DNA from 4 places in the Streptomyces sp. CAI-85 genome. Region 3 is predicted to be linked to each of the others. Evidence: riboswitches for the same ligand, from Rfam matches in the RefSeq annotation. Region 3 holds a riboswitch; each other region holds the start of a gene.

Region 1 (3,200 bases), on a different contig from region 3:
CTGGTAGCGGTTCGGGTCACCGTCGCGCAGCTCGATGGCCTCGAAGGCGCCGGTGGAGGCGCCGGACGGGACGGCGGCACGACCCGTGCTGCCGTCGTCGAGGCCGACCTCGACCTCGACCGTGGGGTTGCCTCGGGAGTCCAGGATTTCCCGGGCTACGACGACGTCGATGGACGGCACGAGCATCTCCTTCTTGGATGTGACGCTGGGTGTGCGGGGCCGGGTGGGCCTTGCGACTAGAGCCTAACCGCCTTCGGGGCGTCGGCAGCCGACCGACCGTCCCGTGGACAGACAGACCGTCCGGTGGACAGGCAGGCCGTACCCCTAGACCGTACCCATTGTTTCCGCCCGGAACAAAGGGTGGGTGGCGCGGAGGCGAAAAACCGGCGCACGAAAAACCCCGCCCCGGTGCGTACGGGGGAAGACGCACCGGGGCGGGGGCCCGTGAGGACGGGGGGTGACCCTCACGGGGTATTCAGTGTGCGGGGCCCGCTTGTGGGGAAGCTGTGGTCCCGCTGGGGGCCGGGTGTCACCTGGGGGGAGCGACGGCCCGGCCGCGGCTCACTTGAGGTGGAGCTGCTGGCCCGGGTAGATCAGGTCGGCGTCCTGGACGACGCCCTTGTTGAGCTGGAACAGCTTCTGCCAGCCGCCCTTGACCTTGTGCTCGGCCGCGATGGTGCTGAGGGTGTCGCCCTTGACGACCTTGTACTCGCCGTCGCCCTTCTTGACCTTCTTGCCGGTCGGGGTGGTGACGGTCTTGGTGCTCTGCTCGCGCTTGACGACGGCCGGGCGCTCGGCGGAGCGGGAGGCGGCCTGCTGCTCGCCGGCGCGGGAGCCGGTGCTGCCCGCGGTCGGGGCGGCGGACGGGGTCTGGGCCGAGGAGGAGCCGCTGTCGGAGCCGGTCGAGGCGCCGCCGCCGTTGAACGGCGTGCTGGACAGGCCGACGCCGCAGGTCGGCCAGGCACCCTTGCCCTGGCCCGCGAGGACCTTCTCGGCGATGGTGATCTGCTGCGTCTTGGAAGCCAGGTCGGCGCGGGAGGCGTAGGCGGTGCCGCCGTACGCGGCCCAGGTGGAGGCGGAGAACTGGAGGCCGCCGTAGTAGCCGTTGCCGGTGTTGATGGACCAGTTGCCGCCCGACTCGCACTGGGCGACCGCGTCCCACTCGGAGGCGGTGGCGGCGGAGGCGTTGCCGGCGGCCATCAGCGGGGCGGCGACGGCGACACCGGTGACGCCGGCGATCATGGCGGCGCGGGTGGTCTTGGACGGACGGCGGTGCTTGCCCTTACCGGAAAACAGCATGGATCGATCCCCTCACCGACGCCTGCGAGGTGAGCTGTCGGGTTCGGGCCGGTTGAGTTGCCCGGCCGCGCACCTCACGGTGCACGGCTTCACCCCAAGCCGGTTCCGGCGTCGACCGCCGGTTCCGGCACTTACCTTGGGTCCCCCGCTCCTGCCTGCGGCGCTTGACGCGACGACTGTTCCCGGGCCGCCACTGGCAGGATTCGGCGTTGCGACGACCGGGGCCCGGGTTGCCGAGCGGCTCGACCGTAGACACGGAATTCGCGGAATTTCAAAGACGATCAGGGCTTCTGAGACTCATCCCACACTTTCACCAAACCGGACATTCGGCGCGAAGTGTGACGTGAACTCCCGGTGTCTTTGGGGGTGTTCCGGCCCTATTCGGCGCCGGTGTCCAGCGTCTGACCGGGGACGATGGCGCCCGGGTCGGCACCGATGCGCTCCAGGTTCTCCTCGTACAGGGCGCGCCATCCGCCCTCCAGGCCAAGGGAGTCGGTGATGGAGGCGAGGGAGTCGCCGTCCTGGACCGTGTAGATCTCCTCGGCGGCGTGCCGGCCGGCAGAGGCGGGCGCCAGGCCGTCCGCCGGGGCCTCCTCGGCGGTGGCGCCGCGGTGACGGCCGCCGGAGCCGAGGGAGCCGGTGTCGACGAGGCTCCAAGAACCCACGTCCTGCACCCACTTGTCCGACTCGCCCGACTCGTCCGCTTCGGGGCTGCCGGAGGGCGTGCCGCCGCCCGTCGCCACACCGCCCGGTTTCGCGGCACCCTCGGAGGCGGCCGCGTCGTCCTCGTCGGTGGACGAAGCGGACGAAGAGGGGGAAGGGGAAGAAGAGGAGGAAGGGGACGAACTCGCCGGACCCTCGGCGGAGTCGGAGGCGTCGGGCGACGAGGTCGCGCCGGAGCCGGTGGAGCCGCCGGACGCCGAGGAGCCGGACTCCCCCTTGGACAGGTCGGACAAACCAGACGAACCGGATGAACCGTCAGCTATGCCCGTGTCCACGTTCAGCGCGCCGGACTCCTTGGTGAGTCCGGAGGTCAGCCCGCAGGTGCCCCAGGCGCCGACCCCCTCGGCCGCGAGCAGCTTCTGCGCGACGGCTATCTGCTGGTTGCGGCTGGCCAGGTCGGGGCTGGCGGCGTAGTCCAGCCCGCCGTAGGTCTCCCACCGCTCCTGGGTGAGGCTGAGGCCGCCGTACTCGCCGGTGCCCTTGTCGGCGCTCCAGGAGCCGCCGGTCTCGCACTGGGCCACCTGGTCCCACACCGTGCCCTCGGCCGCGCTGGCGCCGGTTGCGGCGAGCAGCGGGATCGCGATGGCGGAGCCGGTCACGCCGGCTGCGACAAGGAGCGCCGGAGCCTGGCGAGGACGACGGTGACGACCGGACCCGGAGAGCATGCGGGGGCCTTTCTCTGGACAGCGTTGACCGGCGCGACAACGGTGCGGACGCATCCGGAACCGTGGATGCCGCGCTGACGAGTGAACGTATCGGCAGACGATCACTTGTCACAAGTTAATGCCGCGCAGATCACGTGAAGATCACAGACTTGAGAGTCGGTCACCTTTGGTCCGCACGCCCGTCACACTGCCGCTGACGTGCGTTCAGTCACGGAGCGGAGATCGCTCCGTCACGCACCGGGGTGGGTTCGGCCGGTGTGAACGCGACCGGCAGGGTGCGCAGTCCGCGCATGATGAGCCCGCCGCGCCATCTCAAGTCGGCCGGGTCCGCGGCGAGTCGGAGGTCCGGCAGCCGGGTGAGCAGGGTGGCGAGCGCGGTCTGTCCCTCCAGCCGGGCCAGCGGGGCGCCCAGACAGTAGTGGATGCCATGGCCGTAGCCGAGGTGCTGGTTGTCGCGGCGGGAGAGGTCGAGGGTGTCCGGGTCGGTGAACCGGGCCGGGTCACGGTCGGCGG
Region 2 (3,200 bases), on a different contig from region 3:
CGTGGGCCTTCCCGGCACCCGCGCGCGGCACGCTGGCCAACGGCCTCACCGTGCTGCACTGCCACCGCCCCGGCCAGCAGGTCGTCGCCGTCGAGATCATCCTCGACGCGCCCCTGGACGCCGAGCCGGCCGGTCTGGACGGCGTCGCCACGATCATGGCGCGCGCCTTCTCCGAGGGCACCGACAAGCACTCCGCCGAGGAGTTCGCCGCCGAGCTGGAGCGCTGCGGCGCCACCCTCGACGCACACGCCGACCACCCCGGCGTCCGGCTGAGCCTGGAGGTGCCCGTCTCCCGGCTGCCGAAGGCGCTCGGCCTGGTCGCCGACGCCCTGCGCGCGCCCGCGTTCGCCGACAGCGAGGTCGAACGCCTGGTCCGCAACCGCCTGGACGAGATCCCGCACGAGCTGGCCAACCCCTCCCGCCGCGCGGCCAAGGAACTGTCCAAGGAGCTGTTCCCGGCCACCGCGCGCATGTCGCGCCCCCGCCAGGGCACCGCGGAGACCGTCGAGAACATCGACTCGGCGGCCGTCCGTGCCTTCTACGAGAAGCACGTCCGGCCCGCCACCGCCTCCGCCGTGGTCGTCGGCGACCTCACCGGTGTCGACCTGGAGGCGCTGCTCGGCGACACCCTGGGCGCCTGGACGGGTTCCCAGGCCCAGCCCCTGCCGGTCGCTCCGGTGACCGCCGACGACGCCGGCCGGGTCGTCATCGTGGACCGCCCGGGTGCCGTCCAGACGCAGCTCCTGATCGGCCGGATCGGCGCCGACCGGCACGACCGCGTGTGGGCCGCGCAGGTGCTCGGCACCTACTGCCTCGGCGGCACCCTCACCTCCCGTCTGGACCGCGTCCTGCGCGAGGAGAAGGGCTACACCTACGGCGTGCGGGCGTTCGGCCAGGTCCTGCGTTCCGCCCCGGACGGCTCGGGCGCCGCGCTGCTCGCCATCAGCGGCTCCGTGGACACCCCGAACACCGGGCCGGCCCTGGACGACCTGTGGAAGGTGCTGCGCACCCTCGCGGCCGAGGGGCTCACCGACGCCGAGCGCGACGTCGCGGTGCAGAACCTCGTCGGTGTGGCGCCGCTGAAGTACGAGACCGCCGCCGCCGTCGCGGGCACGCTCGCCGACCAGGTCGAGCAGCACCTGCCCGACGACTACCAGGCCACGCTGTACCAGCAGTTGGCCGCGACCGGCACCGTGGAGGCCACCGCGGCGGCCGTGAACGCCTTCCCGGTGGACCGCCTGGTCACGGTCCTCGTGGGCGACGCCTCGCAGATCCGGGACGCCGTGGCGGCCCTCGGGATCGGCGAGGTGACGGTCGTCGCGGCCGAGTAGCCGGACACACCGCGTAGCCGGACACGCCGAGTAGCCGGACACGCCGAGTAGCCGGCAAACGGACAACTGCGCGGCCGCGTACGCGCGTACGTCCGCCACACGCGTCGGGCGGCCCTGGGCGACGGAAGCGTCACCAGGGCCGCCAGATGTCCGAATTGATGCGGAGGCTGCCTGTCTGCCCTGTGGCGTGCGCTACAAAAACCGTGATCCGTTTGAGGATTGAAAGCGGCGCCGCATAGCGTCAGTCGGGCTGTTCGTCAGGCAGTGCGCCGCATCCGCGGCACCGGACAGTCATCGCCGAGTCCCCGTACGGCGCGAGCCAGGGGAGCCGGGGACCCACTCTGTGCAGTCCCTGGGGTGAATCGGACGCCCGCGCGTACGCGAGGGGGCCCGTAGGAGACCTTCCTGCTCCGAACCCGTCAGCTAACCCGGTAGGCGAGAAGGAAGGAAAGGACCGCCCAACTTCATGGCGTTCACCTACGCCGCCGGGAAGCCGGCCGGGAAGCACCGTCGCCCCAGCCGGATGCAGCGCACCAGCGCCCGCGCGGCCGGCGTCGCGGCTCTCACCACCACCGGCGTGATGGCCACTGTCGCCTCCTCCCCGGCCTTCGCCGCGGAACCCGCCCCCGCGCAGACCGCGCTGATCCCCGTGGTCACCGGCGACGACGTCGCCGACCAGATCGACAACCAGGTCATGGCGCAGAAGGAAGCCGCCTTCGAGGAGGCCGCCCGCGAGGCCGCCGCCAAGAAGGCCGCCGAGGAGCGCGAGGCACGCGCGCGTGCCGCCCGTGAGGCCGAGCGCAAGCGCCTCAACACCTTCGTGATGCCGATCAGCGGCTCCTACGTCTCCACCGGCTACCAGGCCAGCAGCTCTCTGTGGTCCTCCGGCAGCCACACCGGCGTCGACTTCCACGCCTCCAGCGGCACCCCGGTGCACGCGGTCGGCATGGGCACCGTCGTGGAGGCCGGCTGGGGCGGCGCGTACGGCAACCAGATCGTCATCAAGATGAACGACGGCACGTACACCCAGTACGGTCACCTGTCCTCCATCGGTGTCTCGGTCGGCCAGCAGGTCACCCCGGGCCAGCAGATCGGCCTGTCCGGCGCGACCGGCAACGTCACCGGCGCGCACCTGCACTTCGAGGCCCGCACCACGGCGGAGTACGGCTCCGACCTGGACCCGGTCGCCTACCTCCGCTCGCACGGCGTGAACCTCTGACGACGCACGACAGCTTCTGACGGCGGACGGCGACACATCGTCCGGCCCCGGCCCCACGGCCGGGGCTTTCGTCGTTTTCGGGCACCCGCTGTCCAAAAAATATCCCTGGATTCCGGCCTGCCGTCGGAAATTCCGGCTCATTGCAATAGAGTCACGGAACACACGTCAATCGTCGACGTTTCACGGGGATTAAGGCGGAGGTCGGTCATGCGTATTCCGGCGCATTCGGTGTGCACGGCGATCCGGGACGACATCGTCGCCGGTGTCTACGAGCGCGGCAGCCGCCTCACCGAGGAACTCCTCGCCCGCCGCTACGGAGTTTCCCGGGTCCCCGTCCGCGAGGCGCTGCGCACCCTGGAGGCCGAGGGCTTCGTGGTCACACGCCGGCACGCGGGCGCGTGCGTGGCCGAGCCCACCGAGCACGAGGCGGCCGACCTGCTGGAGATGCGGATGCTCCTCGAACCGCTCGGCGCCGCCCGCGCCGCCCAGCGCCGCACCGAGGCCCATCTGAAGGTGCTGCGCGGACTCGTCCGGCTGGGCCAGGAGCGCGCCAGGAGGGGCAACAGCGAGGATCTGCGCTCCCTGGGCGGCTGGTTCCACGAGACGCTCGCCCAGGCCTCCGGGAGCCAGGCCCTGACCTCGATGCTCAC
Region 3 (3,200 bases):
GGGGGCGGTGACCGTCGGGCGGGCGGCGAGCCAGGACAGGGCGACCGTGGCGACCTCGGCGCCGTGCTCGCGGGCGATCTCGTCCAGCACGGTGAGGACCCGGCGGCCCCGCTCCGTCTCCAGATGCCCGCCGGCCTTCCCGGCCCGCGCGCTGTCCACCGTCGCACCGCCCGGCCGGTACTTGCCGGTGAGGAAGCCGGAGGCGAGCCCGGAGTAGGGGAGGGCGGCGAGCCCCGAGCGTTCGGCGAGGTCCTGGAGGGGGCCCTCGTAGGTGTCGCGGGAGACCAGGTTGTAGTGGGGCTGGAGGGCCACGTACCGGGCGAGGCCCTCGCGGTCGGAGAACTCCAGGGACGCCCGGAGGCGTTCCGGCGAGATGTTGGAGGCGGCCGTGTACCGCACCTTGCCTGCCCGCACCAGGTCGTCGAGGGCGCCGACGATCTCCTCGACCGGCACCTCGGGCTTGTCGAAGTGGGTGTAGTACAGGTCGATGTGGTCGGTGCCGAGGCGGCGCAGGGAGGCGTCGGCGGCGGCCTTGATGTTGGCGGCGGTCAGGCCGGGGAAGTCCGGATGCTGGCTGACCTTGGTGGCGATCACCAGGTCGTCGCGGTTGCCGCGGGCGGCGGTCCAGCGGCCGATCAGGGTCTCGGACTCGCCGCCGCTGTTGCCCTCGATCCACGCCGAGTAGGAGTCGGCGGTGTCGAGGAAGTTGCCGCCGGCGGCGGTGTAGGCGTCGAGGACGGCGAAGGAGGTGGTCCCGTCGGCGGTCCAGCCGAAGACGTTGCCGCCGAGGGAGAGCGGGAAGACCTGGAGGTCGGAGGTGCCGAGCTTGCGAAGAGCGGTCATGCCTCTTCCCAACGGTCACCGGTGCCGAACCGATTCCGCCCGCCGTGCGAACAGCATGTGAAGCGGCGGGCGGATCAGTCTCGGGGAGGGAACCTCAGGGGTTGAGGCCCTTGCTCCGCAGCCAGGCGCCCGGGTCGATGCCCGACGCGCTGCCGCCCGGGTGGACCTCCAAGTGGAGGTGGGCGCCGGTGACGTTGCCGGTGGCGCCGACGCGGCCGATGACATCGCCGGTGGCGACCTTCTGGCCGACGCTGACGCTGATCGACGACTGGTGGGCGTACCAGATCTCGGTGCCGTCGTCGAGGGTGAGCACGGTCTTGTAGCCGTACGAGCCGTCCCAGCCCGCCGACGTGATCGTGCCGCTGTGCACGGCCTTGATCAGCGTGCCCGTGGGGGCGGCGAAGTCCAGGCCGGTGTGGTAGCCGGAGGACCAGTAGGCGCCGGCCTCACCGAAGGTCGAGGTGATCGTGTACGAGGAGGTCGGCAGCGCGTACTGCGTGGCCAGCTCGGCGAGGCGCGCGGCCTCGGCCTTCTCCTTGGCCTCCGCCTCGGCCTTCTCCTTGGCGGCGGTGGCCTTGGCCTCCGCCTCCTTCTCGGCCTTGGCGACGGCGTCGGCCTCGGCCTTGGCCGCGGCTTCCGCGGCGGCGAGCTGGGCCTGCGTCTCGACCTGCGTCTGCTGCGACTCGACCTGGGCCATGATCCGGCTGCGCAGGGCCTCGCCGGCGTCGGCGGCGCTCTGCGGGGCGGTGTCGTCGGCCTGCGGGGTGGTCACGCTGCCGAAGCTGCTGAGCGTGGGGGCGGTGTCCTCGGCGGGCTCGTCGTCGGATATCAGCGAGCCGACGTTGGGCAGGTCCGGCAGGGAGATGGAGACCGGGGCCTTGCCGGTGTTGGCGCTGGCCATCCCGCCGGCGCTGACGGCGGCGATGACGCCGACGCCGAGCACGGTGGAGCTACGGGCGAACCCGCCGCCGCCGCGCTGCTTGGCGACCCGGTGCTTGCCCCGGGGCGGGCGGACGGACTCCGCGGTGGGGTTCCACTCCTCCCAGGGGCCCTCGTCGTCGGTGCGCGCGCCGCCGTAGACGAAGGTGTCGGCGGACCGCTGACTCGGCACGAACGGGGCTTCGGGGGCAGGCCGGTTGGACACCACGCGGGCGCACTCCTTTCCTTCCGCCGCCTACCGGGTTAGCTGACGGGTTCGGAGCGGGAAGGTCTCCTACGCGCGTATACCGTTCGTGACTCTGTGAGTTCAGAGGTCACGGCGGCTGCCGTGCGATTCACCCCAAGGTGGTGGTTCCCCGGTTCCCTTGCGGGATTCGGCGCGTGCGCACGGAGCCGTCGCTTGTGACGGCTGGGACGACCGCGCTGCGTTATCGAACGTTAATAGACCCGGGGGCGCTATTCCAAGCTGTTCCCCTTGATCAACAACATTTCTGGCCTGGACTTTCAGGCCATGAACGATGAAAAACGGGCGAGTTGACCGGCACCGCCCCTACCCCGGGAACCGTTCAGTAGTCATCCCCGTTTTGATGGTGACTCACTTGTTATGCGCAGCGCGCACGACCGATCACCGGAGGTGACCGCGCATGGAGGGACGGAACGCACCGAGGGCCGGAACCCTCTCGGATTCCGGCCCTCGGCCTTCAGTAGCGGGGACAGGATTTGAACCTGCGACCTCTGGGTTATGAGCCCAGCGAGCTACCGAGCTGCTCCACCCCGCGTCGGTGAACACCACTCTACGCCATCCCCGGGGTGGAAAGCACATCGGTTGTCCGGGGGATGTAGGTTCCGGGTCTGCGTTAGCAGTGTCGGTCGATCTCTAGCAGTCGGCTAGCAACCTTCCGGGTGGCGTTAGCAGCACCTGTGGTCGGTGGTGGTCAGTCCCGGGAACTTCTCGGTCATCCGGCCTCTTGGTCCTGGGCGACTTCCTACGGTCAGCTCATGGTCACCAAGCGTACAAGCGTGAGGGCTGGCAGTCAGGAGTCTGCGACGGCTTCGATCCGGTACGAGGACGACTCGGTCCGCAGCGTGGAGTTCAGCCAGCTGCGTCGGGGCAGTTTCGACGGGTCCGTGCCGTGGCGGCGGGTCAGGTCGGCGAAGGGGCACAAGCATCATCCCGGGGAGTACGCGTCGGCGACGACGCGTGGGCTGGTGGTCTATGAGAGCCGTCTGGAGCTGGCTCGGCTGCTGCTGGCGGACTTCGACCCGCAGGTGGTCAGGATTTTTGCCCAGCCGTGCCGTCTGCGGGCGCGGGTGGGTGGGCGGTGGCGGCTGCACGTGCCGGACTTCCTGCTGGTGCTGGGGGACGGCAACGTGCGCGTGGTCAACGTGAAGCCGGCCGACCGCCTTCTTGATCCGAA
Region 4 (3,200 bases), on a different contig from region 3:
CGGCGGCGGCCGGTCTCTCACGTGCGAACGTCCCCACCCCGAGCCGCCATTCTCACCCGAATCGGTGAGGAGTGGTGTTTTCCGTGATGTCCATCTGACCAAATCGGAGCCGACGAAGCGTCACCCCGAGGACTCAACTCCGTGTACGCCTCCGGTATGACACCCGGGGGCGGTGGCCCGCCCGGACCCGTAGGGGTCGCGCGACGACACGGCAGGGACGGAAGCGGAGGGGGGGCCGCGGGAGAGGGGTACGGCGGTTCAGCCCGCCCGGTGCACCACCGCGTCGCACAGCTCCGTCAGCGCGGACTTCGCGTCGCACTCGGGGAGCGGGGCCAGCGCGGCGCGCGCCTCCTTGGCGTAGCGCACGGTGTCCCGGCGGGCCTGCTCCAGCGCCGGGTGGTCGCGCAGCGCGGCGACCGCCTCGGCGAGCCGGGCGTCGTCGGTGAGGTCGGAGTCGAGCAGCTCGCACAGCGCGACGTCCTCGGGGAGCCCCTGCCGGGCGGCGCGCTCCCGCAGCCGCAGCACCGGCAGCGTGGGCACGCCCTCGCGCAGGTCGGTGCCGGGCGTCTTGCCGGACTCGTGGGAGGCGGAGGCGATGTCCAGGACGTCGTCCGCCAACTGGAAGGCGACGCCGAGCCGCTCGCCGTACTGGGTGAGCACGTCGACGACCGTGTCGTCGGCGCCGGACATCATCGCGCCGAAGCGGCAGGACACCGCGACCAGCGAGCCGGTCTTGCCGCCGAGCACGTCGAGGTAGTGCTCGACCGGGTCCCGTCCGTCGACCGGTCCCGCGGTCTCCAGGATCTGGCCCGTGACGAGCCGCTCGAACGCCTCGGCCTGGACCCGTACGGCCTCGGGGCCGAGGTCGGCCAGGATGTGCGAGGCCCGCGCGAAGAGGAAGTCGCCGGTGAGGACGGCGAGGGAGTTGCCCCAGCGGGCGTTGGCGCTGGGCACCCCGCGCCGTACGGCCGCCTCGTCCATGACGTCGTCGTGGTACAGGGTCGCCAGATGGGTCAGCTCGACCACCACGGCGGACGGCACGACCCCCGGCGCGTACGGGTCGCCGAAGCGCGCCGCGAGCATCACGAGCAGCGGACGGAACCGCTTCCCGCCGGCCCGCAGGAGGTGCTGTGCGGCCTCCGTGATGAACGGAACCTCGCTCTTGGTGGCCTCGAGCAAGCCTTCCTCGACAGCCGCCAGTCCGGCCTGGACATCGGCTTCCAGAGCCTGGTCCCGCACGCTCAGCCCGAACGGCTCGACGACGGTCACGAGGGGTCTCCTGTCTGCTGGTGTCTACGGGCGATTACGCGGTTTGTCGATAGGTCTCTGCGCTCACTCAAGTCAGCGTATCCGGTCACGTTTCGATCACCGATAGCCCCCACGTCCGCCCGGGCCCGAATGCACTCGCCCGGGAGGTGCCCTGCTCAGGGCGGGCGGTGTCGGATCACGACCGATATGTTTCTGATCAGGCGATATGAAGAGACATTCACCGCAAATCCAAGGTGGGCAATACGGGGGAATGCGGAAGCCCGGCAAGGCCGTGACCCTTTACGCAGAGCATGGGCTTATTGCCCGTTTCACCCCTCTTGTGGATGCCGGTGAGTTGGCTCACTCCCCCCGATCCGGCCCTGCGGGGCGACACCCTGCGGGTACCCCCCGACTCCTCGTGCCACTCAGGCGAGTTGAGGCTTTGCGATCACAAAGGATCAAGCACCCCATAGAGCACTGATCAAGGTCAATAGGGCCGAACTGTGAATTGGCCTCTTGTTCCGGACATGTGCTCTCGCATACGTTCCCGGCCTGTCGGGCGGAACGCCGAATCCTGCCGCCGCCCGGCACCCACCGAGAACTCATGGCAGGAGCGGGGGAACCAGGTAAGTCGCCCTACCGAAATGTCCACGAAAACGGACACAACGGTACGGCTCGGGGTGAAGTCGCGTCCGTCCGGACGCGGCCGGGCAGCTCCCGCCCGAACCCGACAGCTCACCTCGCAGGCGCCGGAGAGGAACCTCGTCATGCCCGCTGCCGCTCAGCACCGCCGTACCCGCCGCACCCGTATCGCCCGCACCCTCGCCGTGGCCGCCGCCGGCGCCGGTGTGCTCGCCCTGCCGCTGGTCGGCGCGAGCACCGCGTCCGCCGCCACCTCGGCCGGCAACACGAGCACCACCGTCGCCGGGTACCCCAACAACCTGGACGGCTGGATCCGCGAATCCCTCGCGATCATGGCCGAGAAGCGCATCCCGGGCAGCTACAACGGCATCCACCGCAACATCATCCGCGAGTCGTCGGGCAACCCGGCCGCCATCAACCTGTGGGACTCCAACGCGGCCAAGGGCACCCCGTCCAAGGGCCTGCTCCAGGTGATCGACCCGACCTTCACCGCGTACCACGTGGCCGGGACCTCGTTCGACCCGTTCGACCCGGTCGCCAACATCACCGCCGCCTGCAACTACGCGGCCGCGCGCTACGGCTCGATCGACAACGTGTTCGGCGCGTACTGAGCCGACCCCCGGATTTCGGAGGCCGGTCAGGGATAGAGACGTTCGAGGACGACGGCCACGCCGTCGTCCTCGTTCGACGTCGTCACCTCGTCGGCCAGCGCCTTCAGCTCGGGGTGCGCGTTGGCCATCGCCACGCCGTGACCGGCCCACACGAACATCGGGATGTCGTTGGGCATGTCCCCGAAGGCAACGGTCTCCTCCGGGCCCACCCCGAGGTGCTCGGCGGCCAGCGCCAGGCCCGTCGCCTTGGTGATCCCGCACGGCTGGAGCTCCACCGTGCCGGGCCCCGACATGGTGACCGTGGCGAGCGAGCCCACCACCGAGCGGGCCGTCGCCGCCAACTCGTCGTCGGACAGGGCCGGATGGCGCAGCAGCACCTTGCTGATCGGCTCGCACCACAGGTCGTCCCGGGAGGCGACCCGCAGCGCCGGCAGGGTCGGGTGCGGCATCTCGTAGCCGGGCTCGATGAGGGTGAGCCCGTCGACGCCGTCCTGGTCGACGGCCGCGTACACCTGCCCGACCTCGGCCTCGATCTTGCCGAGCGCGGTCTCGGCCAACTCCCGGTCCAGGGTGACCGACCAGAGCAGACGGTTCGCGCCGGCGTCGTACAACTGCGCGCCCTGGCCGCACACCGCGAGCCCCCTGCTGTGCAGCCGGTCGAGCAACGGCCGTACGCGGGGCGCCGGTCGGCCCGTCACG

What was found. A riboswitch is a leader RNA that binds a small molecule or an ion and turns the genes downstream of it on or off. The one in region 3 is predicted to bind cyclic di-AMP.
Region 1: it holds a riboswitch for cyclic di-AMP, as region 3 does, so the genes downstream of both, G6W55_RS05540 (transglycosylase family protein) here and G6W55_RS27830 (M23 family metallopeptidase) in region 3, are expected to answer to the same signal.
Region 2: it holds a riboswitch for cyclic di-AMP, as region 3 does, so the genes downstream of both, G6W55_RS29410 (M23 family metallopeptidase) here and G6W55_RS27830 (M23 family metallopeptidase) in region 3, are expected to answer to the same signal.
Region 4: it holds a riboswitch for cyclic di-AMP, as region 3 does, so the genes downstream of both, G6W55_RS27330 (transglycosylase SLT domain-containing protein) here and G6W55_RS27830 (M23 family metallopeptidase) in region 3, are expected to answer to the same signal.

The regions. Positions count from the first base shown of each region.
Region 1 is NZ_JAANNX010000002.1:548,137-551,336, reverse strand. It holds gene eno (phosphopyruvate hydratase) at 1-186, opposite strand, end outside; gene G6W55_RS05540 (transglycosylase family protein) at 562-1,299, opposite strand; cyclic di-AMP (ydaO/yuaA leader) riboswitch at 1,304-1,472, opposite strand; gene G6W55_RS05535 (transglycosylase family protein) at 1,677-2,687, opposite strand; gene G6W55_RS05530 (cytochrome P450) at 2,896-3,200, opposite strand, start outside.
Region 2 is NZ_JAANNX010000046.1:18,276-21,475, reverse strand. It holds gene G6W55_RS29415 (pitrilysin family protein) at 1-1,331, shown strand, start outside; cyclic di-AMP (ydaO/yuaA leader) riboswitch at 1,617-1,783, shown strand; gene G6W55_RS29410 (M23 family metallopeptidase) at 1,798-2,550, shown strand; gene G6W55_RS29405 (GntR family transcriptional regulator) at 2,758-3,200, shown strand, end outside.
Region 3 is NZ_JAANNX010000038.1:20,996-24,195, reverse strand. It holds gene G6W55_RS27835 (aldo/keto reductase) at 1-843, opposite strand, end outside; gene G6W55_RS27830 (M23 family metallopeptidase) at 938-1,990, opposite strand; cyclic di-AMP (ydaO/yuaA leader) riboswitch at 1,998-2,172, opposite strand; tRNA gene G6W55_RS27825 (tRNA-Met) at 2,488-2,561, opposite strand; gene G6W55_RS27820 (TnsA-like heteromeric transposase endonuclease subunit) at 2,803-3,200, shown strand, end outside.
Region 4 is NZ_JAANNX010000036.1:16,620-19,819, forward strand. It holds gene G6W55_RS27325 (polyprenyl synthetase family protein) at 259-1,269, opposite strand; cyclic di-AMP (ydaO/yuaA leader) riboswitch at 1,804-2,012, shown strand; gene G6W55_RS27330 (transglycosylase SLT domain-containing protein) at 2,016-2,501, shown strand; gene G6W55_RS27335 (HAD family hydrolase) at 2,528-3,200, opposite strand, start outside.